DNA from 4 places in the Roseibium sp. SCP15 genome. Region 1 is predicted to be linked to each of the others. Evidence: predicted binding sites of a transcription regulator. Region 1 holds the regulator's gene; each other region holds the start of a gene.

The links. Region 1 encodes PhoB, which activates phosphate uptake and scavenging genes when phosphate is short. Its sites were predicted from a motif close to TGTCATNNANCTGTCAT; they were not measured.
Region 2: a site for PhoB is predicted at 3,305-3,321, ahead of ppk2 (polyphosphate kinase 2). Genes of this name have one in related genera too.
Region 3: a site for PhoB is predicted at 1,792-1,808, ahead of ABLO27_RS24810 (DUF2794 domain-containing protein). Genes of this name have one in related genera too.
Region 4: a site for PhoB is predicted at 3,221-3,237, ahead of phnC (phosphonate ABC transporter ATP-binding protein). Genes of this name have one in related genera too.

The regions. Positions count from the first base shown of each region.
Region 1 is NZ_JBDZYI010000002.1:167,408-172,967, forward strand. Features, by position in the region: gene ABLO27_RS08090 (transporter substrate-binding domain-containing protein) at 1-138, opposite strand, end outside; gene ABLO27_RS08095 (amino acid ABC transporter ATP-binding protein) at 156-920, opposite strand; gene ABLO27_RS08100 (ornithine cyclodeaminase family protein) at 982-1,950, opposite strand; gene ABLO27_RS08105 (threonine ammonia-lyase) at 2,095-3,093, shown strand; gene phoB (phosphate regulon transcriptional regulator PhoB) at 3,168-3,866, opposite strand; gene phoU (phosphate signaling complex protein PhoU) at 3,937-4,635, opposite strand; gene pstB (phosphate ABC transporter ATP-binding protein PstB) at 4,667-5,464, opposite strand; gene pstA (phosphate ABC transporter permease PstA) at 5,476-5,560, opposite strand, start outside.
Region 2 is NZ_JBDZYI010000005.1:587,342-592,901, reverse strand. Features, by position in the region: gene ABLO27_RS25840 (LysR substrate-binding domain-containing protein) at 1-654, shown strand, start outside; gene ABLO27_RS25835 (GFA family protein) at 694-1,155, shown strand; gene ABLO27_RS25830 (Gfo/Idh/MocA family protein) at 1,228-2,235, opposite strand; gene ppk2 (polyphosphate kinase 2) at 2,339-3,247, opposite strand; gene ABLO27_RS25820 (TetR/AcrR family transcriptional regulator) at 3,427-4,056, shown strand; gene ABLO27_RS25815 (carboxyl transferase domain-containing protein) at 4,058-5,560, shown strand, end outside.
Region 3 is NZ_JBDZYI010000005.1:389,957-395,516, forward strand. Features, by position in the region: gene ppa (inorganic diphosphatase) at 1-2, opposite strand, end outside; gene ABLO27_RS24800 (hypothetical protein) at 137-718, shown strand; gene ABLO27_RS24805 (GNAT family N-acetyltransferase) at 797-1,336, opposite strand; gene ABLO27_RS24810 (DUF2794 domain-containing protein) at 1,871-2,260, shown strand; gene ABLO27_RS24815 (hypothetical protein) at 2,271-2,921, opposite strand; gene ABLO27_RS24820 (Bax inhibitor-1/YccA family protein) at 3,028-3,810, opposite strand; gene ABLO27_RS24825 (hypothetical protein) at 3,983-4,756, opposite strand; gene ABLO27_RS24830 (ABC transporter permease) at 4,915-5,560, opposite strand, start outside.
Region 4 is NZ_JBDZYI010000001.1:358,020-363,579, reverse strand. Features, by position in the region: gene phnE (phosphonate ABC transporter, permease protein PhnE) at 1-421, opposite strand, end outside; gene phnE (phosphonate ABC transporter, permease protein PhnE) at 433-1,281, opposite strand; gene phnD (phosphonate ABC transporter substrate-binding protein) at 1,358-2,275, opposite strand; gene phnC (phosphonate ABC transporter ATP-binding protein) at 2,332-3,165, opposite strand; gene ABLO27_RS01640 (DapH/DapD/GlmU-related protein) at 3,563-4,189, shown strand; gene ABLO27_RS01635 (GFA family protein) at 4,271-4,711, shown strand; gene ABLO27_RS01630 (VOC family protein) at 4,750-5,109, shown strand; gene ABLO27_RS01625 (helix-turn-helix domain-containing protein) at 5,172-5,560, shown strand, end outside.

The DNA.
Region 1 (5,560 bases):
AAAGCCAAGCATTTCGCCAGACGAGTTCACCGACTCCCAGGGCGGATAGTCCGCACTTGTCGCGATGCGCAGTGTCTCGGCCTTGGCGGGCAGGACGGTAAAAGCAGCCACGGCTGCGGCAACAACCAGTTTCTTCATTTCATTCCTCCTCATACTCACATTACCGATGCTAAAAACTGGGCGGCCCGTTCCGTTTTAGGGGCGCCAAATACCTCTTCGGGCGTTCCGCTCTCAGCCACGCGTCCCTTGTCGAGAAAGATCACGCGGTCAGAAACGTTGCGCGCAAAGCCCATCTCATGCGTCACCATGAGCATCGTGTTTCCTGCAGCGGCGAGTTCCTCGATGACCTTCAGGACTTCTCCAACCAGTTCCGGATCAAGCGCCGAGGTCGGCTCGTCAAAGAGAAGAGCCTGCGGCTCCATCGCCAGAGCTCGAGCAATCGCTGCGCGCTGCTGCTGACCGCCGGACAACTGATGAGGATAGAAGTTCATTCGCTCGGCGAGACCGACGCGAGCCAATAGTTCTTCTGCCCGCTCATTGGCTTCGGCTCGCGATTTTCCAAGCACGTGGATCGGAGCGATTGCCACGTTGTCGCGAACGCTGATATGCCGCCACAGATTGAAACTCTGGAACACCATGGGCAAAGAAGTTCGAAGCGCGCGGACCTCCCGCGTTACTTTCAGCCCATGTGCGTTGCAGGCAAAGGCGACTGGCTTACCATCCAGCTTGATCTCGCCTCCGTCCGGAACTTCCAGCAGATTGAGGCAGCGCAGGAACGTGCTTTTTCCCGATCCCGAAGATCCGATGATCGTGATCACCTGCCCCTGCTCGGCTGTCAGCGAGACGTCATGGAGAACGCGCAGCGACCCAAACGATTTGCTCAGGTTCTGAACCGACAAGCGAGGTGTTGCAGCTGACATGTGATACCTAACTGAACCGTGTTGACTTACGGGTGGGCCTTCGCTTCGAAAATGCGCTTTATCAGGGAGCGTTACCTTCGGCGGACTTCAATCCGGACCAGACAGACTTGGCGATGGCCGCATCCTGAACGGCCACACCTGTCAGATCGGCAATCGTGATGGCCTCGTCCGTACGACCCAGTCTGTTTTCAAGCAGGACCTGCCCGAGCGTGATCAGCCGATCGGACGAAATGTCGCCGGACGCAATCGCGTTGGCGGTTTCACCGTGTTCCGTACATTGACTGAGGGAGTCGACGATCACATGAGATGCTCTTGCAAAGAGCGCAGTGTCGAGTTCCTGCTTTCCGGGAGAGTCAGCGCCGACCGCCACGATGTGGGTGCCGGGCCGAACAAACTCAGATTTGACGATTGCCTCTCGTGACGCCGTTGCTGTGACAATGACATCCGCGTCGGCGCAAAGTGCTTCCACGCTTTCCGCATGCGCAACCGGAACACCTTCAAGCTCCATAGAAAGCTCCTGGACCAGCGTTGCAGCTTTCTCTTCCGACCGCCCCCAGACGGCAACCCGGGTGAAACCGAGAAGTTTGCAATAGAGCTGCGCTTGCAGACGGGCCTGGATACCGGTCCCGATCACGCCGAGTGCCTTGGCACCCTGCCGCGCGCCCATGCGACCTGCAATGACGCCCGCAAGTGCCGTGCGCAAATCGGTCAATGCGCCTTCATCCTGCAGGATTGCCAAGGGAGTTCCCGTCTCAGCCGAAATGACGGCCATGAAGCCGTTGCTGGAAGAAAGCCCCCTTTCCGGATTGTCATAGAACCCGGTGGCAAGCTTGACGGTAAAAACCTCGTCTTCACCGACGTGAGCGCATTTGATGTGGCACTCGCCATTTGCCTTTTGGAACGCCAGGTGGGTAACCGGCGCGACCTGGGCCTCGCCCCGAGCGAAAGACCTGAAGCCTTCTTCGATCTCCGCAAGTACCGCGCGCTCGTCAATCTGCGCCAAGATTTCCTGCTTATTCACCAGCCGCATCTGCATCTCTCTGTCAGAACGTCACCCAATTCGCGACCCATCTTGCGGGGTCGTTTCAGCGTTATAGACAAATTGTCTAATTTAGAATATTTTGTCAACACTCATTCTGAAGCCCTGTTTTCGAAACAGCCGAGAGACGGAAAAATGATGGTTGAGTTGGACGAGATTCATGCTGCGCAACAACGGATAGCGGGCTATGTGCGCCCCACTCCGCTGCGCAAATCTCATGCTCTGTCGACAGAGCTGAGCGCGTCGATCTGGCTGAAAATGGAAACGATGCACGATACCGGCGCCTTCAAGCTGCGCGGCGCGGCCAACAAGCTTCTGTCTCTCGACGAAACTCAGAAATCACGCGGTGTCATCACCGTATCAAGTGGCAATCACGGTCGTGCCGTCGCCTATATGGCAAGGCAGCTGAACATTCGTGCCGTCGTCTGTGTCACCGAAATCATACCTCCCGAAAAGATTGGCGGGCTGTACGATTTCGGGGCGGAAGTGATCGTTCACGGACAAACGCAGGATGACGCAGACGCGGAAGCGCGGCGCATTGCGGAACGAGACGGCCTTCTCTTTGTATCTCCTTTCGATGATCCGCATGTCATCGCCGGGCAAGGCACCATCGGCCTGGAGCTGCTGGCCGACCAGCCGGCCCTCGACATTGTCTTCGTTCAATTGAGCGGTGGCGGGCTCATGGCCGGAACCGCCAAGGCGCTGAAGAGCCTGAAGCCGGACATCAAGGTCATTGGGGTTTCCCTTGAGCATGGGGCCGCCATGATCGAAAGTATCAAGGTCGGCCATATCGTCGAGGTCGACGAAAAACCTTCCATCGCCGATGCCCTACCCGGCCCGATACCGGCCGACAACCAATACACCTTCGCCATGTGCAGGAAACTGGTAGACGACTTTGTTCAGGTGCCGGAGAGTGAAATTCTCGAAGCGATGAAGTTTATTCTCGCCAAGGAAAAATGCCTGGTGGAAGGCGGTGCAGCAGCCGGGGTTGCCGCCATGAGGCGGTATGGCTCGCTGCTTGAAGGGAAAAAAGCCGCAACTCTTCTCACCGGGAACAACATCTCTCTTGATCGAGCGTTGTCAGCGTTCGGGCTCAAGGATGCGCAGCAATCAGAAACGTTCTGGATAAGCTGACCGGAGCGGCCATGCGGCCGGACAACCGGTTCGGGCGGGTGAGCACTCCACCCTCCCGATGTTTTCAGCCGTAGTCAGCTTGCCATCGAAAACTGATCATTAAATGCGTAGCCGGCACCGCGCACCGTGCGGATCGGATCCTTGGCCTTGCCCTTGTTGAGCGCCTTGCGAAGTCGGCCGACATGGACGTCGACCGTGCGCTCGTCGACATAGACATCATGGCCCCATACGCCGTCCAACAGCTGCTCTCGAGAGAACACCCGGCCCGGGGAGGTCATCAGAAATTCCAGAAGGCGGAACTCGGTCGGCCCCAGGTGAATTTCCTTGGTATTGCGGCGCACCCGATGGGTTTCACGGTCAAGTTCGATGTCACCCGACCGAAGCATTGTGGAAACAACTTCCGGGCTTGCGCGGCGGAGGATCGCACGGACACGAGCCATCAGCTCAGGCACGGAAAACGGCTTGACGACGTAGTCATCTGCTCCGGTTGAAAGACCTCGAATGCGCTCGGCTTCTTCCCCGCGGGCCGTCAGCATGATGACAGGCAGACGCTCGGTATCTTCACGCGCGCGAAGCCGGCGGCATAGTTCAATGCCCGACAGCCCCGGCAACATCCAATCCAGAAGGAGGAGATCGGGCTGGGTTTCCCGCAACCGGATTTCAGCTTCATCACCACGTGCACAGGACTCGACCGAGTATCCTTCCGCTTCCAGGTTGTACCTCAACAGAAGGCTAAGTGGTTCTTCGTCCTCAACGATAAGCACCTTCGGCATACGTTCTCGCTCCAGTTTCGGCAGCAGATGCTGCCGTTCCGGTCACCAATTTCCAACCGGGTTCCAGCTGTCAGACCGCGTGGGTCGTCTCGTCCTGTTTTGCACGGTCTTCCGGCAGACGATCGCCAGTCACCATATAAAAGACGTTTTCAGCAATGTTGGTTGCATGATCGCCAATACGCTCGATGTTCTTGGCACAGAACAGAAGATGGACGCATTGAGTGATCACGCGGGGATCTTCCATCATGTAGGTCAACAGCTCCCGAAAGAGCGATGTGTAGATCGCATCGATTTCAGCGTCGGCTTCCTGAACGCGTCTCGCCGCTTCCGCGTCCTTGCGCGTATAGGCGTCCAGAACCTGCTTCAGCTGTGCAAGGGCCAATTCGGTCATGTGTTCCACACCGATGGCCAGTTTCTTGGACTGAAGATTGCTGTCGATCGCGATCGTCCGTTTGGCAACGTTCTTGGCCAAATCGCCAACACGTTCCAGATCGTTGGCAATGCGCGTCGCGGCGGTGATTTCCCGCAGGTCCTGCCCCATCGGCTGGCGACGGACAATCATTTCGATCAGCTTTGCTTCAATGTCCTGATGCAAGGCGTCCAAGCGTTCGTCCTGCTGAACCGTGACGCGTGCCAGTTCGATATCTTGCGAGACCAGTGCGGAAACAGCATCAGCAAACGCTTTTTCCGCCAGACCGCCCATTTCGGCGACCTTGCCGGCCATTGCGGTCAATTCGTCGTCATAGGCCGTGACTGTGTGTTCAGACATCCAGTGTCCCTTTCAGAATTCGCGTAGCCACTTAGCCGAAGCGGCCAGTGATATAGTCCTGCGTACGTTTGTCTTTCGGATTTGTGAAGATGTCTTCGGTCGGACCTTCTTCGACGAGAATGCCGAGATGGAAGAATGCGGTGCGCTGCGATACACGGGCTGCCTGTTGCATCGAGTGCGTCACGATCACGATCGTGTAGTTCTCGCGCAGCTCATCGATCAGCTCTTCGACCTTTGCCGTCGCAATCGGGTCGAGAGCCGAGCACGGCTCATCCATCAGGATCACTTCCGGGCTGACCGCAATGGCCCTGGCGATGCACAGGCGCTGCTGCTGACCGCCGGACATCCCGGTACCCGGCTCGTCCAGCCGGTTCTTCACTTCTTCCCAAAGACCGGCTTTCTGCAGGCTTGAGGAAACGATTTCGTCCAGATGCGCCTTGTTGCGGGCCAACCCGTGAATGCGCGGGCCGTAGGCAATGTTGTCGTAAATGGACTTGGGAAACGGGTTCGGTTTCTGGAACACCATACCAACCTTGGCGCGCAGTTGCACCGGGTCAACCTTGGGGTCGTAGATGTCCTCGCCGTCGATCCTGATCGACCCTTGCACGCGGCAGATATCGATCGTGTCGTTCATGCGGTTCAAGGTCCGCAGGAAAGTCGACTTGCCGCAACCGGACGGTCCGATGAAGGCGGTGACGGATCGCGGCTGGATTTCAATGTCCACATCTTTGATCGCATGCGTGTCACCGTAGTAGACCTGCACGTTCTTCGCGGAAATCTTGCTCTCGGTCATTTCCACCGACTGTTCAATATTCGACATCTCGTTCATCGGATCATTCCTTACCAGCGGCGCTCAAACCTGCGGCGCAGGATGATCGCGAGAATGTTCATTGTGAGGAGGAACACCAGAAGGACGATAATTCCA
Region 2 (5,560 bases), on a different contig from region 1:
CATCAGGCGGAACAGGACGCGGAGAGCCTGCTGGAATCCTTCAGGGGATGCGATGCGGGCACCCTCACGATCGCAGCTGTCGGCCCGTTTCATGCCACCGACATGATCATTGCATTCAAGCAGAAGTTTCCGCTGATCAATGTGGATGTTGCCTTCGGCAATTCCACCAAATGTTTCGAACAGATTCTGTCCTTTGATGCGGATGTCGGGATCATTGCCGAAGTACCTTCGGATCCGAGGGTCAGAACCTTGCCCTACAGCACGCACGATGTGGTGGTCTTCGTAAATGCCGATCACCCGTTTTTCACGCGTGAAGAGATCCGGATGAGCGATCTGCAAGGACAGGATGTCATCAGGCGCGAGGCCGGATCGACGACGCGCGTTGCCGTTGAAAAGGCGTTCGCCGAACACGAAATTTCGGTTCAGACGGTGCTGGAGCTCGGCAGTCGCGAAGCCATCTGGAAAGCGGTGGAACAGGGACTGGGCATTGGGTTCGTGGCAGATTTCGAATTTGTGCCTCACCCCAACCTGCGCGCCGTCCCCATTTCCGATGCAAACATCCAGACCAATTATTATCTCGCGTTTCTGACCGAACGTGCGCAATCTCGCCTGATCGCATCATTCTGTGATGCAGCCATTGCCCAGGCAGAGTGAATTTACCCATTTGTTGTGATCATTTCACAGAGGACGAAAATGACTGACCACGCAGAAGAATATCAGGGAAGTTGTTATTGCGGCTCCGTCAAGGTCACCGTGACGGGCTCCCCGAGATCGTCCGCAATTTGCCATTGCCATTCCTGCCGGAAGTGGCACGCGGCACCGATCAATGCCTGGAGCATCTGGAAAACCGACGACGTCAGCATCACTGGCGGACCAGTCATCACATCCAGTCAGAACGAAGCAAGCGGGCGTGTAACATGCGAAAAATGTGGCGGTTGCGTCGCCAACCACAAACCGAAGGTCAACATGACAGTCGTCTACCCGATGACCCTCGCGGGGTCCGGCCTCAAATATGAACCTGCCTGTCACATCTTCTATAGCGAAAGGGTCATGGATTTCGCTGACGGCCTGCCCAAGTTCGCAGACATGCCGGAGAAAATGGGCGGCACCGGCAAACGGATTGAAGAACCTGAAACAACCGGCTGGTGCGAATGAACAAGGCCCCGGAATTTCGCTCCCGAGGCCTTTGGACATTTTCCGGACTTTCTTGAAGACCTCAAAGCAGGCTTACTTGATCTCGACCCATCCACCCTTGTCCGCAGACGCAAACACGGCATCCAGGATTTTCATGTTCTGGATCGCATCTGCAACCCCATAGGGCAGCGGCGCTTCACCCGAAATGGCTCGACCGAACACATCGACAAGTTCCGCATACTGGTCGCACGGCGGGATTGTCAGTGTCTCGGCGGATCCGTCTCCAAGGATTGAACCATCGTCCAGCCGCAGCGGAACAGCTTCGCCCTGCGGAGCATTCACCGGAATGACGATTTCCAGGCGCTTTTGCGTACCCATCAATTGAAAACGCTGGAAGGGTGTCAGCTGAGTCGAGACAGTGAAATCCAGGTGCCGGCCACCACCGAAATCCATCATCGCGCTGGTCATCCGGTCGACCCCGAATTCAGGATCCCGGTCAATCAGCGAAACAACGCGCTGCGGTTCGGCCTCGAAGAAATACCGCCCGGCCAGCATGGTGTAACACCCGATATCCAGGAGAGCGCCCCCGCCTAGCCCCGGCAGGTTGCGAATGTTTTCAGGATCGGTGTTGAAGAAACTGAAGAACGCCTGGATCGCCTTCAGTTCTCCCAACTCTCCTGAGCGCACGATCTCGCGTGCCTTGATCCATTGCGGATGCGCGCGAACCATGAAGCCTTCCGCTACCAATCTGTCCTTTGGCAACGCAAGCAACTGCTCCGCTTCTTTCGCATCCAAGGCAATCGGCTTTTCGCAAAGGACATGCTTGCCGGCCTCGACGGCTTGAATGGTCACGGGCACATGCAGATGGTTCGGCAAAGGGTTGTAGATGGCGTCGATATCCGGATCGGCCAACAACTCTTCATAGGAACCATAGGCTTTTTCGATGCCGAGCTCGCTGGCCGCATCCCTTGCGACCACAGGACTGCGGGAGGCAACGGCTGCAGCAATTCCGGTTTCGGAGCGCTGAATGCCGGGAATGACCTTTTCGCGGCCGATTTTTGCGGTCGAGACGATGCCCCACCGGATCTTTCCGTTTTCCATTCTCACCTACTCCCTGTGCCGAGGTACGCGCCTCAAATGACATGAAAGAAACCCGGCCTGCAAGGCCGGGTTCCGTGTTCACGCAAGTGTGTGAGAGATTATCTCAATATTTTTCCGGCACATAGAGATGCTCAGGCAGCACCTTGCGCTCGTAATCGGGGTTGAAACGTCGTTCCGGCAAGGTGATCGGGTCATGCGGAATATCCTCATACGGCATAAGCGACAGAAGATGGTCGATACAGTTGAGGCGTGCCTGTTTCTTGTCGTTGCCCTCCACAATGAACCATGGTGCTTCGGGAATGTTGGTGCGCTCGAACGTGTCTTCCTTGGCCTTGGTGTAATCCTCCCAGCGAATGCGGGATTCCAAGTCCATCGGTGATAACTTCCACTGTTTGAGCGGATCGTGAATACGCATCAGAAAGCGCAGCTGCTGCTCTTCGTCCGTGATCGAGAACCAGTATTTGACGAGGCGGACACCGGAACGGACGACCATGCGCTCGAACTCCGGAACATCGTTGAAGAATTGCTCAACCTCATCTTCCGAGGCAAATCCCATCACGCGCTCGACACCAGAGCGGTTGTACCAGGACCGATCGAAGAGAACGATTTCGCCGGCTGCCGGCAAATGCGGAACATAGCGCTGGAAATACCATTGGCTCTTTTCCCGCTCGGTCGGAGCCGGCAGGGCGACAACCCGGCAGACACGGGGATTAAGCCGCTGGGTGATCCGCTTGATAACGCCGCCCTTTCCGGCAGCATCACGGCCTTCGAAGATGACGACGATCTTTTCGCCGGTATTCTGCACCCAGTCCTGAAGCTTGACCAGTTCGGCCTGCAAGCGCAGAAGTTCGTGAAAATAGGTTTTCCGGCAGAGCGGGGACTTGTGTCTTTTGTCGGAGATGAACTGAAGGTCCTTGGCAACCAGCAGGTCATCAATCTCCATTTCCAGCTCTTCGTCCAGGCTGTCTGCCCATTCGGCTTCGACCCAGGTCTTTGCGCTGTCGTCCCTCATCAATCGATCCTCTTGAAAATTGCCGCGTAGTACTCCGAAACTCTGGACAGCTTAACCATGTAAGTTTTTTGACAGTTCCCCCAGTTCACAACTCAAAATTATCTTCGACATTGATTTCGCGCAAAACAAGGCTTGTAAATGAATGAACGTTCATTTATAGATTTTTCGAGGAGGACATCATGGCCACCAATGCCACCAAACCTCAGAGCCGCGCGAAGGGCCTGGAGACTGCTGGCCGCGTTCGCAAAGCAGCTCTCAAGCGTTTTGCCGGTGCGGGCTACGCGGCTGTGTCGATGCGCGAGATCGCAACAGATGTCGGCGTTCGTCCCGGCGCCCTCTACAATCACTTTCCGACCAAGCAGGACATCCTCAAGGACCTGATGCTGTCTCATATGACAGACCTTCTGAGGGCGTGGGATGCTGCCGTATTTGCGCAAGACACCGATCCGCTGGAGTGTTTTGTCCGCTTCCATATCCGTTACCACCTGGAACGGGCCGACGAGGTCTTCATTTCCTATATGGAGCTGCGCAATCTCGAACCGGAAAATTTCGCCGTGATCGAGGCGGAGCGCCGTCGCTACGAAGCCATCCTCACCGATATTCTGGAAAAAGGGGCCGCAAGCGGGCGTTATGCAGTTGAAGACGCGCGCGTCGCCACGCGCGCCATCATTGCCATGCTGACCGGCATTCCGACCTGGTACCGCGAAGGCGGACATCTTTCAGAACAACAGATCGAAGACCTTTACCTGAACATGGTGCGCAAGGCAGTCGCACCGATTGCCATCAATTCCCAAAGGGAGACCGGGTGACATGAGCATCCTGAAATCGAACCTCTCGCCGAAGAGCGAACAGTTCGCGACCAACAAGGCTGCCCATGAAGCTGCCATGGACGCCGTCAAGCAGGCTGCACAGACTGCCCTTGATGGTGGGGGTGAAAACGCGCGCCAGCGGCACCTCTCCCGCGGCAAGATCCTGCCGCGCGAACGGGTTTCCCGCCTGCTTGATCCCGGCTCGCCCTTTCTGGAAGTCGGCATGCTCGCTGCCCACGAGATGTATGACGGCGCGGCTCCTGCCGCGGGCATCATTGCCGGCATCGGACGTGTGGAAGGTCAGGAAGTGATGATCCTCGCCAACGACGCGACCGTCAAAGGTGGCACCTACTACCCGATGTCGGTCAAGAAGCACCTGCGCGCCCAGGAGATCGCCGAGCAGAACAATCTGCCTTGCGTCTATCTGGTCGACAGCGGTGGTGCCAACCTTCCCAACCAGGACGAGGTCTTTCCGGACCGGGATCACTTCGGCCGGATCTTCTTCAATCAGGCGAACATGTCCTCAAAGGGCATTGCTCAGATCGCGGTTGTCATGGGCTCCTGCACAGCAGGCGGCGCATATGTCCCGGCGATGTCCGACGAGACAATCATCGTCAAGAACCAGGGTACGATCTTCCTGGCGGGCCCACCCCTGGTAAAGGCGGCGACGGGCGAGGAAGTCACGGCGGAAGACCTTGGCGGCGGAGACGTCCACACCCGCCTTTCCGGTGTCGCCGATCACCTTGCCCGCGATGATGCGCATGCCCTTGCGCTCGCCAGACGCTCGATCGCCAGCCTGAACCGGACAAAGTCGGTCAGCCTTGCGCTTCAGACACCTGAAGCCCCTCTCTACGATCCGGATGAAATTCTCGGAGTGGTCCCGGCCGACCTGAAGACCCCTTATGACATTCGCGAAGTGATTGCCCGCGTTGTCGACGGCTCCCGGTTCGATGAGTTCAAGGCACGTTACGGCACCACTTTGGTCTGCGGCTTTGCCCATATCCATGGCATGCCGGTCGGCATCATCGCCAACAATGGCGTCCTTTTCTCCGAAAGCGCGGTCAAGGGCGCGCATTTCGTCGAACTCTGCTCGCAGCGCAAGGTTCCTCTGGTTTTCCTGCAGAACATCACCGGTTTCATGGTTGGCCAGAAGTATGAAAGCGGCGGCATTGCCAAGGACGGCGCCAAGCTGGTGACGGCGGTGGCGACAACGTCGGTGCCAAAGATCACCATGCTGGTCGGCGGTTCATTCGGTGCAGGCAATTACGGCATGTGTGGCAGAGCCTATTCACCGCGCTTCCTGTGGACCTGGCCCAACTCCCGCATCTCGGTCATGGGCGGCGAACAGGCTGCCGGTGTGCTCGCCACCGTCCGCCGCGATGGCATCGAGCGCAAGGGCGGCAGCTGGTCAACCGAAGAAGAACAGAACTTCAAGCAACCGATCATCGACCAGTTCGAGGCCCAGGGACATCCTTTATATGCCACCTCCCGCCTTTGGGACGAT
Region 3 (5,560 bases), on a different contig from region 1:
ATCGCAAAACTCCTGTTGATCTTTGCGCCGTCTATCGCAATCCAGCCCGAGAAGTTCAAGCCTTTAATTATTGCATTGCACCTAATTGATGAAAGTGTGTCTATGATGACAGCCGCTGATTTAGGAGAGTGCGTCGATGGGGAAATTCAACCTGTGCCAGAAGTTGGCGTTCCTGATTTTTTCCGCAGCAGTGCTGGAAGGGCAGGGGACTGGCGCAGAAGCGGCTGAAATCACGAGCACTTACACAAAGATCCGGCTGCAGGATTGCTCCCAAACGGAACCAGCATCCAAAGAAGGCACCTTTGGTGGTTCGTGGGAGTGTTCAGGCTTCCAGGGGCAGAAGGTTTATGTCGCGGAAGGTGACTTGCGCATGTTTGTTTCTTTCGGCCCATCCGCCGCTCGTGAACCTGCAGCGGCGCAGACCTTGCCGAATTTCAATACGATCAACGAGACATTGGAGTGGCGTTTGCGGGATGGAGTTGCCTTCGCAACGATCCTTCGCTGGTTTCCGACCCTGGACGACAGCGGGAAGACCGGCAGTGTTCTGATCGTTACCCAGCTTGATCCGGGGGGAGCTATTTGCCAGATTGCCCGGATCGATGCGCAGGCCAACAAAAACGCCAATGTTCTTGCACGGAACGTCGCAGACAGGCTTGCCGGAAAGCACGATTGCTCCCGTGGCCCGCTTATCGAGGGCAAGCCCGGGGTCTTGCATTGATCCGCTGAAACATTTCGAGACGTGACCGGTTCACCAAACGCCAAGGTCAAGAGAGTTCGAAAACGACCTTGGCAAGTATCAGGGAATGTCGGGCAACCAGGTGTAAATGGAGAGCTCCATACGCCGTCCGCCAATCCTGTACCAGGACTTTGCCGACAGCTTGCCGCCCATGGCCCGATAGAAATTTCGTGCTGGCTGATTGTCGCTCAAAACCTGAACGGCCAGACCTGCCATGTTCTTGGAGGCAAGAGTTTCGCGGACATTGGTGAAGAGAGTTCGCCCAAATCCAAGGCCCTGATATTCCGGTTTCAAGTACAGCTCGTAGATTTCCCCGTCCATGCCTGTGCCACGCAGTCGGCACGGTCCGTAAGTCGCGTAGCCTGCCGGGACGTCGGCGATGCTTAGAACTCTGATGTTGACGCCACGCGAAAGCGCGCCGCGCCACCAGCCAATGCCTCTGCGCGAAACCATTTTTTGAAGGTCGACGCCATGCAGGACTCCACGATAGGCGCCGAGCCAGGCTTCGGTGTGAATGCCTGCAAGCGCCTCGCAATCAGCGGTTCGGGCCGCACGGAGATCGATCAGGTCTGTAGTCATCCTGCAAAAAGGATACAGCAAGCGATGCGTCGGAAAAGAGGCATTCGTAACGGGAAATGTGAAAAGTGATCCGGCTGTGCGATGGAATCGGCAAAACTTACGATGGCAATAGCGGAGTGAGGCTGAATATGAAAAGGGCCGGCATAGCGCCGGCCCTTCAGTTGCCCTGATGTTTGACTCATTAAATCTGGTTGACCGGTAAAAACCCCGGGGGGCTGGGGGGCTAATGCATTCCGCGGTCCCTACTGGTCACACCCATCAGGGTATGAGTTCAATATGGGTAGGCAAAATGGCTGGCCAAGGGCTGGAATAAGGCGAAATCATGGAATTTTGCGCATTCTTTCTGGGCAACTTTCCGCAGCGTTAACTCTTTGGGTAATCTGAGGAAAATTTACTTGGCAAAAATACGGAGCGGGTTTGCCGGAATTTCCTTTCTTTGATTGCGGGCTTGCCATCTGCCCCCAAGGCAACGCATCATGACAGACAGGTGACAGAGAAAATTCCTGGAGTGGTTTTCCCGTCAGAAGCGAAACCGCAAACGAAAATGGAGGCGGAATGAGCGAAGCCGATGACAGCGCGTTTCAACGCGGCGCGGGACTGAGCCCGCAACCGCAAAGCCACCCGGCTCCCCCCTCCAGACCCGTTGTTGCATTCAACAGGCGTGAACTTGATACCATCCTGAGGCTGTATGGCCGCATGGTTGCTGATGGTGAGTGGCGCGACTATGCAATGGACCTCCTGAAAGACAAAGCCGTGTTCTCTGTGTTCCGAAGATCCTCGGAGATGCCGCTTTACCGGATCGAGAAGGATCCGAAACTCTCTCGTCGTCAAGGAGCCTATTCGGTGGTTGCGGCCGGAGGCATGATCCTGAAACGAGGGCACGATCTGGCCCAGGTTCTGCGGGTTCTGGAAAAGAAGAAGCATCTGCGCCTGGTAGAGGCGTAACAATACGCTGTCAGGCAGGATCAGCCACCCGGTAGATGATATCCGCGCTGGCGATATTTGTTTCAAAGTAGGGGATCACATAGATCCGCTCCAAACGTTCCATGCAGTCACGCCTGTCAACGTCCGTCGTTCGGGCTTTGCCGCGTGCTCTCCTGATTGCTTCCGGGGTATCAACCAAAATGCTCATGTCGAGCCAGTCGCGCACTGGTTCGTGCAAAAGGTATATGCCGTCGCAAAGTACGAGCGTTGACGCATCCTGAGTGCGTTGAAGAGAATATTTTCCGTCCAGTTCGCCTGTGCAATTGTTCCAGGCGCGCTCATACGTGAAACAACCTTGATCCCGCAAGGCAGCCAGTGACCTGCCAATCGCTTCCCATGCGTACCAGTTCAACGGATTTTCTTCAGAGTTCACGGGCGCGAGGCGGCGCTGCTCTTCGATGCGTTTCTCACGCTCGACAAAACTGAACTGAGAAAAGCGATCGCATTCGAGATGAAGTGTGTGTGCCGGAAAATTGCTGGCGAGCGTCTTGCAAAGAGTTGTTTTTCCGGCACCTGCCAATCCACAAACTCCGGCAATGATCAGGTCCCTGGACTCAATTTGCTCTCGAAGGTGTGCGATCAAGTCGTTCAGGTTGGAGAGTTGCACAGGCGCAAAGTACATTTGTTGGCTACGTGGCGTTTGAAAGTAAAATGCATTTGAAAGAACTGCTTCAAAAAAAAGCCCGGCAATGGCCGGGCTTTCTCGTTTCTGTCTGTGTGACTGAAGCTTATTCGCGGTTGCCGAACAGCTGCAGCAGCATCAGGAACATGTTGATGAAGTCGAGGTAGAGACGCAGGGCGCCCATAACGGACTTCTTGGTGGCAACTTCGCCGCTGTCACCTTCGTAGTACATTTCCTTGATCTGCTGGGTGTCGTAGGCCGTCAGACCGGCAAACACCAGAACACCGATCACGGAAATGGCGAACTGCAGAGCGGAAGAAGCCAGGAAGATGTTCACGATCGCCGCAATGATGATGCCGATCAGGCCCATCATCAGGAACGAACCCCAGCCGGACAGGTCTTTCTTGGTGGTGTAGCCGAAGATGCTAAGCGCACCGAAGGAAGCAGCGGTGATGAAGAACACGCGCGCGATCGATGCACCGGTATACACCAGGAAGATCGATGACAGCGAAATGCCCATCACGGCCGAATAGACCAGGAACAGGGTACGTGCGGAGCTCGCGCTCATGGACTGAATGCGGAAAGACAGCCACATGACCATTCCAAGTGGTGCAAGCATGACAACCCACTTCAGCGGACTGCCGTAGAGCGTTACGCCGAGCTGCGTGAGCATCTGGCCGTTGCCAAGGCTTGCTACTGCAGCGCTCTGGTCGGTTGTCGTTGCCAGCATGGAAGTAGCCAAGGCAAAGAAACCGGTCAGCGCCAGACCGATGGTCATGTAGTTGTAGACGCCCAGCATGTAGGAGCGCAGGCCTTGATCAATGCCGGCCTCGGCGCGTGTGCCGGCGACTGTGTAAGCGCCTTGAGGTTGACGGTCAAAGGTCGACATGGTCGTGTGAATCCCCTTCTAGATTGGTTTTTGCATGTACGATCACATGCAACACAACTCCCTCAACATATGGGAAAATGCGGACTTAAGCACAAGACGAGATTTCTGAAAAAATCGTAATCTTCATGCCTCTGCCCGCATTATACGTCATTATGTTTAAAAAACCGGGTATTTATTTCATTGCTTTCAGGCGAGAGGCGATCTGCCGGTCACAGGTGCCACCCGGATTGCGTACGATTTCTTCCGCAGCGAAATCAAGAATTTCCGTTTCCTTGTTACGCATCTGTTCCACCGTGACGCCCGGCTTGAACCACTGGAGAACAGCATAATCGCCTCCGGCATCCGTCAGGAAGGCAATCGGCTTGCCACCCTCGGTAATACCCATACGGCCGACACGAACTTCCTCGATCGAAATATCGCGCGATTTCCCGTCAATGCTGATCTTGTTCTTGCCGACATTGAGCTTCTTGAGCGTTGAACCGGAAGTCCCCACCCAATTGCCGAAGAAGCGCTTGCCCTTTTTCTCAACAGAGAGACAGGAATTTTCGAAGTTCGGAATGGAAAGCCGAACTGCGGATACCTCGATCGGTTCCTGACCTTTGGCAGCGATGGTGTATTTCATGGAGTTTTCGCCGGTCCGGTAAACGCGAATCCCGACCGGTGTGTAACCGGAGTCGCCAAGCGTCCGGGTAAAGAAGTCGAACTGATTTTCATCGTTTGTGCCCGCACGGCGATAGAGCCAGCGCTTCGGCAGGCCATCTTCGAACACCAACCAGTCGCTGACCACCAGGCCCCGCGGGCCGTTGGCCTCGTTCAACTGCCAGACGCCCGTGTGAAACGGGCTCTCGGCCTGGGCAGGAGCAGCGAATGTCAAGGTCGCTACCGCAGCAAAAGCTGCCACCTTGGCAAGATTTCTGAAAACTGTCTTTTGGGTAAACTTAAGCATACAACTCCGCCCCTATTCCAATTTTGACCCCGACATTATTCGGATAGCCAAGAATAGGGCGGCATGCAAGTTGCGTGTGGCTGGTGCCTGCCAGGAAAACTTCTGATTTTCATGAAAGTTTCCTGACAGGCGTGATCAAGATGCCGATTGGGGCGGTCTTACAGATTTCTCAGAACCGGCGCCGGTTTTTCCCCAAGGACCCTCCAGGTGCCGATCAGGCCGAAGCCGACCGTCAGTATGAGAGCAACCAGGGCGGCGCCGGCAGCGGTCACCGGCATGAGGACAAAGGATCCGCCCATGATCTGGGTGATCACGTACCAGGCGGCAATGCCACCGGCCACAAGCGCGAACACTGCAGTGACCAGACCCAAGATGGCATATTCCAGACCATAGGCGAGGATCAGTCGCGGCCTGGTCGCGCCAATGGTCTTGAGAATGACCGCGTCGTAGATCCGGCTGCGATGTCCTGCTGCGAGCGCCCCTGCAAGCACCAGAACACTGGCGATCAGGGTAATGGAACTGGCGCCGCGGATAGCCCAGGCCAATTGCGCAACAAGTTCGTTCACCTGTGAAATCGCATCCTTGACACGAACCGACGTGACCGTCGGGAAGGCATTGGAAACGGTCTTGAGCAAGGCAAGCTCGGTTTCGGTCGGAACCTCTTCTGCCCAGCCAAGTGTCATCAGATTGGCGTGTGGCGCACCGGCAAAGGTGTTCGGTGAAAACACCATGACGAAATTGATGCCAAAGGACTGCCATTCGATATCGCGCAGATTGGCGATTTCTGCAGTGATCTCACGCCCC
Region 4 (5,560 bases), on a different contig from region 1:
CCGTTACCTTGATCGTGCCGTAGTCGGGAACCGTGAATTCCATCACCTTTCCGGTGATCGTGACTTCATATCCCTGGCCTAGATCGACAATAGCGTCGGTTCCATCAACTTCGACCCACTCCGGCAATTCCTCTTGCGCGTAGGTCGCCCGCCGCTCTCCTTCGATTGCCACTTCCATGATGTCGCGGCGAAGAAGTTTGGTGACGTGAACCTTATAGGCGACAGAGTCGGTCGCCAGAATCGCTGCTCTTTCCGGTTGGGCCTTGGAGAGAAGCTGAGGCACTCCAAAGGCAAACCAGGTGTAGGTCAGATAAAGCAGGACCGCTGCAGGAACACCAATCGTCATCCAGGCGCGGCGGCGAATGTTCTGAAAGACCGTGTTACGGTCGAAGGCAGGGTCATTGAGCGTGTCGACAGCCATTTCGAAATTCCTCAATGAGCCCGTCCGGCGCCGACAAGTTTGCCGCGCAGATAAGAAGACAATTGGTCAATCAGCATGATGGTGACGAACAACAGCACGAAGATCGCCGCTGTTTCATCCCCTGCCCCCTGGCCCCAGCCGATCGTGCGGCGCAGCTCCTGACCAATACCGCCAGCGCCTACAAACCCGAGAATGGCCGAGGCGCGCACGTTGATCTCAAGACGCAGCAGGAAGTAGCTGAGATAGTTCGGCGCGACTTGCGGCATGACCGCATAGCGGATGCGTTGCAGCCAGTTGGCACCGCAGGCCGACAGTCCCTCAATCGGCTTGCGGTCGATATTTTCATTCACTTCGGAAAAGAGTTTGCCCAGCGCACCGGCGGTATGGAAGGCAACCGCGATCATGGCCGGCACCGGGCTTGAGCCAAGTACAAAGATCAGAAACAGGGCAATGATCAGCTCCGGAAATGCACGCATGACGTCCATCATGCGCCGGACCACCGGAATGAGCGGGCCCCAGCTGTCAACGTTTCGGGTTGAAGCCATGGCCAGAACCACGGCCATCGCACCGCCCAGCAGTGTCGCGACTGCCGCAATGTTCAGCGTTTCCAGCATCGCCGGCACAAAATGCAGGACAAGACCGAAAAAGGCGGGTCCGGCCTCCCAGGCCTCGACGACGATTTCGCCCGGGTAGTCGAAGAACTTGGACAGGCCCTGCAAGAAGCCGCCGGAATTCATTTCGTTCGATTTGGAATATCCGGAAACGAGAACCGCAACGACCAGCAGCAATCCCATCAGGGAATAAAGCTGGCGGCGTTTTCGTAAGGAGAGGATTTCCTGCTCCAGTGCGGCAACAGCCATTACCAATGTCCTTTGACGGAGGTCATATGAAAGCGCGGGCCGAAATCCGGCCCGCGCGAAGGTTCAAAAGAACCGATTAGTTCTTGTTCTTTGCCTTGCGGGCTTCAACAATGTTGACGTAGGCGTCATGCGTGATCGGCATGAAACCTTTGGTTTCACCAGCAGCAACACCGTAAGCACACTCAGGGTCCATGGAGTTCAGGGACGCCATCAATGCAGTCATTTTGATCTTCACGTCTTCCGGAAGTTTCTTGGACAGAACGATCGGACCTTCTGGGATCACCGGGGAGCGCCAGATTTCACGCAGTTCAGTCATGTCGACGAGGCCGGCGTCGGAAGCCTTGCGCAGGGCACCGGAGTTATAACCGTCTTCCCACTCACCAAGACCGTCAGCCCAGGTCACGCCGCCGTCGATGTCGCCGTTGGATACAGCAACGATGGTCTGCTCATGACCACCGGTGAAGACAACGTCTCCGAAATACTCACCCGGTTTCATGGAATAACCTTCCTGCGGGATGGCGATGGATGGGATCAGGTAACCGGAAGTGGAGTTCGGATCACCGAAACCGAATACCTTGCCCTTCATGTCTTCCAGAGAGTTGATCTCATTGTCGACACGGGCAAAACCGATGGAGTAGTAGCCATAACCGCCATCGACGTTCACCTTGACCAGAACCGGATCAACAGCTTCCGGATCAGTCAGATAAACCTTTGCGTAGCTGGACGCACCAAGCCAGGCCATGTCGAGGTTGCCACCGAGCAGACCTTCAATAACGCCGTTGTAGTCGGCCGGAGCGAAGAGCTTGACAGGAACACCGAGCAGGTCGGCGGTTTTCTGTTCCAGGCACTCATAGGCGCGCAGGCGGTCAGACGCGTTTTCGCCGCCCAGAATACCAATGCGGAACTCGGTGATTTCTGAAGCACCGGCGATCGAGGCGTTCAGAGCGATCGTGCTTACGGCAGCAAGCGCAGCAACTTTGGAAACGAATTTCATTTGGGACACTCCCCGAGAGTCTGTATCTGATGACGTTTGAAGGGTGCGCGAGCGGCTCAAACCGCTGCTGCCGCCGGGGTCATCACACCAGCGGATTCTTGAGAGCCGGTCTGGCCGGCGTCGATGGCAGTGGAAGTCGCTGCCTCGTTGAAACTTTCGTCGGCACCGTAGATTTCACGGGCAGCGGCTGTGGTCAGCTCTTCGGGCTTTCCGTCAAAAACAAGGAACCCGTCGCGCATACCGATGACACGGTCACAATAGGCACGCGCCGTATCGAGCGTATGCAAGTTGCAGATAACCACCTTGTTGTCGCGCTCATGGATTTCACGCAGCGCATCCATGACGATCTTGGCATTCATCGGATCCAGGGACGCAATCGGCTCGTCTGCCAGGATCATGTAAGGGTCCTGCATCAACGCACGGGCAATCGCCACCCGCTGCTGCTGACCGCCGGAAAGCTCTTCGGCGCGCTTGGCCGCTTCCTGAACGATTCCCAGGCGGTCGAGTGCAACAAGCGCATCGTTGACATCGCCGGCGCTGAAGATGTTGAAGAGGCTCTTCATTGTGCCGTGACCGTTGAGACGGCCGAGCATGACATTGGTGACCACATCGAGGCGCGGCACGAGATTGAATTGCTGGAACACCATGGCGCAATCACGCTGCCAACGGCGCATCATTCCACCCTTTAGGCTGAGAATGTCCTGCCCCTTGAACAGGATCTGGCCTGAAGTCGCCGGCGTCAGCCGGTTGATCATGCGCAAGAGGGTCGATTTGCCCGCTCCGGATCGGCCGATAATCCCGACCATCTGCGGTTTGTCTATGTTGAAACCGACCTTGTTGACCGCAGTCCTTGTCCCGAAGGTCTTTGTGACGTCCTGAAACTGAATCACCCGCCAGCCCTGTCCGTGTTTGTTCGTATTGCTGGGCGACAAGAGCCACTGGACGATTACAGGCAGATGACAGGTTTTTGTATGAAAGATCAAAGATTTATGACAGTTCCATGAAGACCCCGATCCCGACTCCGGCCCCTTTGATCCGCATTTCAAGATTTGCCATTTTGATTCAATGACTTCGAAGATCAGGCACTCTCTGAAGCCTTGAGTCAGTACTGCTGCAGTATTGACCTTGAAGACTGTGTATTTTTGACTGGATTTTCCAGTCTTTCCATAAGCACTCAGCTGTTAAATCTGGATACAGTCATAATACTGTCACCAATCCGTCACCGGCTTTCACCCGACGCCGGTTAAACACGGCCCCTCTATCACTATTCTTCCCAATGGAGCCTCCATGTCCTCTCCTGCCCAGAAGCAATGCCTTACCGAAGCGCCAAATATTCATCCGGATGCAAATGTCCAGAATTGTGAACTGGGGATCTGGACAGAAGTCGGAGCGCGCACGGAAATGCGCGAAAGCCAGATGGGCGACTATTCCTATATTGTTCAGGAAGGTGATGTCGTCTGGTCAACAATCGGCAAGTTCTGTTCGATTGCCCGGCGTGTTCGGATCAATCCGGGCAACCACGCCACCTGGCGGGCATCCCAGCATCATTTCACCTACCGCGCGGCTGCCTATGACCTGGGCAACGACGATGCCGGTTTCTTTCAGTGGAGAAAGGATGACTGGGTGACCATCGGCCATGATGTCTGGATCGGTCACAACGTAACGGTTCTGGCCGGGGTTACCATCGGGACGGGGGCGATTGTTGCAGCGGGTGCCGTCGTCTCAAAGGACGTTGCTCCATACACCGTTGTTGGCGGTGTCGCCGCCAAACCGATCAAGCGGCGCTTTACTGAGACACAGGAAGAGGCGCTGATGGGCATCTCCTGGTGGGATTGGTCGCATGAACAGCTGAAGGCGCGCCTTCCGGATTTCCGGCAATTGTCGATTGATGCCTTTATCGAAAAGTACAGCTAATCAACCGGCTCCCTGGCACAACTTCGTTTGACCGTTTCCCTCTCCCTGCTACCTTTCCGCTCTGGAGAGGGACAAAGACCGATGATTACGAGACATGCATCCTGCCGATGTGGACAGCTGAGTGCGGTTTGTCGGGGCGAACCGGTACGAGTATCCGTCTGTCACTGCCTGGAGTGTCAGAAGCGCAGCGGCAGTGCCTTTGCAACACAGGCCAGATGGCCAGATGAAAACGTTGAGCTGTCCGGCGACTACAAGGAATGGTCCCGCGTTGCCGATAGTGGTCACAAGGCGACCTACAGGTTTTGCCCCAATTGCGGTTCCACACTGGCCTACGTCATTGAAGGCTGGCCCGGTGTGACCGCAATTCCAGTCGGAGCTTTTGCTGATCCCGAGTTTCCGCCTCCCCGCTTTTCCGTTTATGAACATCGCAAACATGCATGGACACAGGTGCTGGGAGAAGATGTTGAACATTCTTCGGACCCGGCCATTGCCTTCACGAAAGGCAGGCTCAATACAGATTGATCCTTTGAGAACCACTGCAACTGCCTGGGGCCGGGATGATGAGACTGGACCGAATTCTCCTGTATGTACGTGACATAGACCGGACGGCTTCGTTTTACGTTTCGCATTTCGGTTTCTCCATGCATCAGATCCCAGGCGACCGAATTACCGAACTGGTACCGCCAGACGGCGGTGCCAGATTGATGTTGCACAAGGCGGGAAAAGCGCAAAAAACCGGGCAAAGCACCGTGAAACTGGTGTTCAACGTTGAGACGGTCGAGGATTTTTGCACCTCTGCCAAAGCTGAAGGGTTGAGCTTCGGGCCTGTTCATCAGGCCGACGGATACGAGTTTGCCAACGCCAAAGACCCCGACGGAAACTCGATCCAGGTTACGAGCCGCCCTTTCAACAAAATCTGACGGCACCAGGACGACCACTTCCCTGACTCCCCCTTTTAGAAATTTGCCGCTACAATTGCGCCATGCCGACAGAAACTGCAGTTCTTGAAACCAGCCTGGGCCCTTCCCTACGCAGATGGCGTGTGCTCAATCGCATCAAGCAGGAAACCCTTGCCCGCGATCTCGATGTTTCCCAGAGCAGGATTTCCCGCTGGGAAAGCGGAGATGCGCAGCCAAATGGAGCGGACCGGCTCAAGATCACGCAGCTCTTGCGCGCACGGCCGGAAACTGCGGCAGACCGGGCGCTGCTTGATCTCGTGACCCAGGCCGCCATGCCGGTTCATCTTGTCTGCGATCTGACCCACAGACTGTTGGCAGCCTCTCCTGCAAGGACTGTCAATTGGCGCATCCCGACCTCCGAACTGCTGGACCGCCCGCTTTGGCGATTTGCTTCTGAAAGCATTCGATCCGT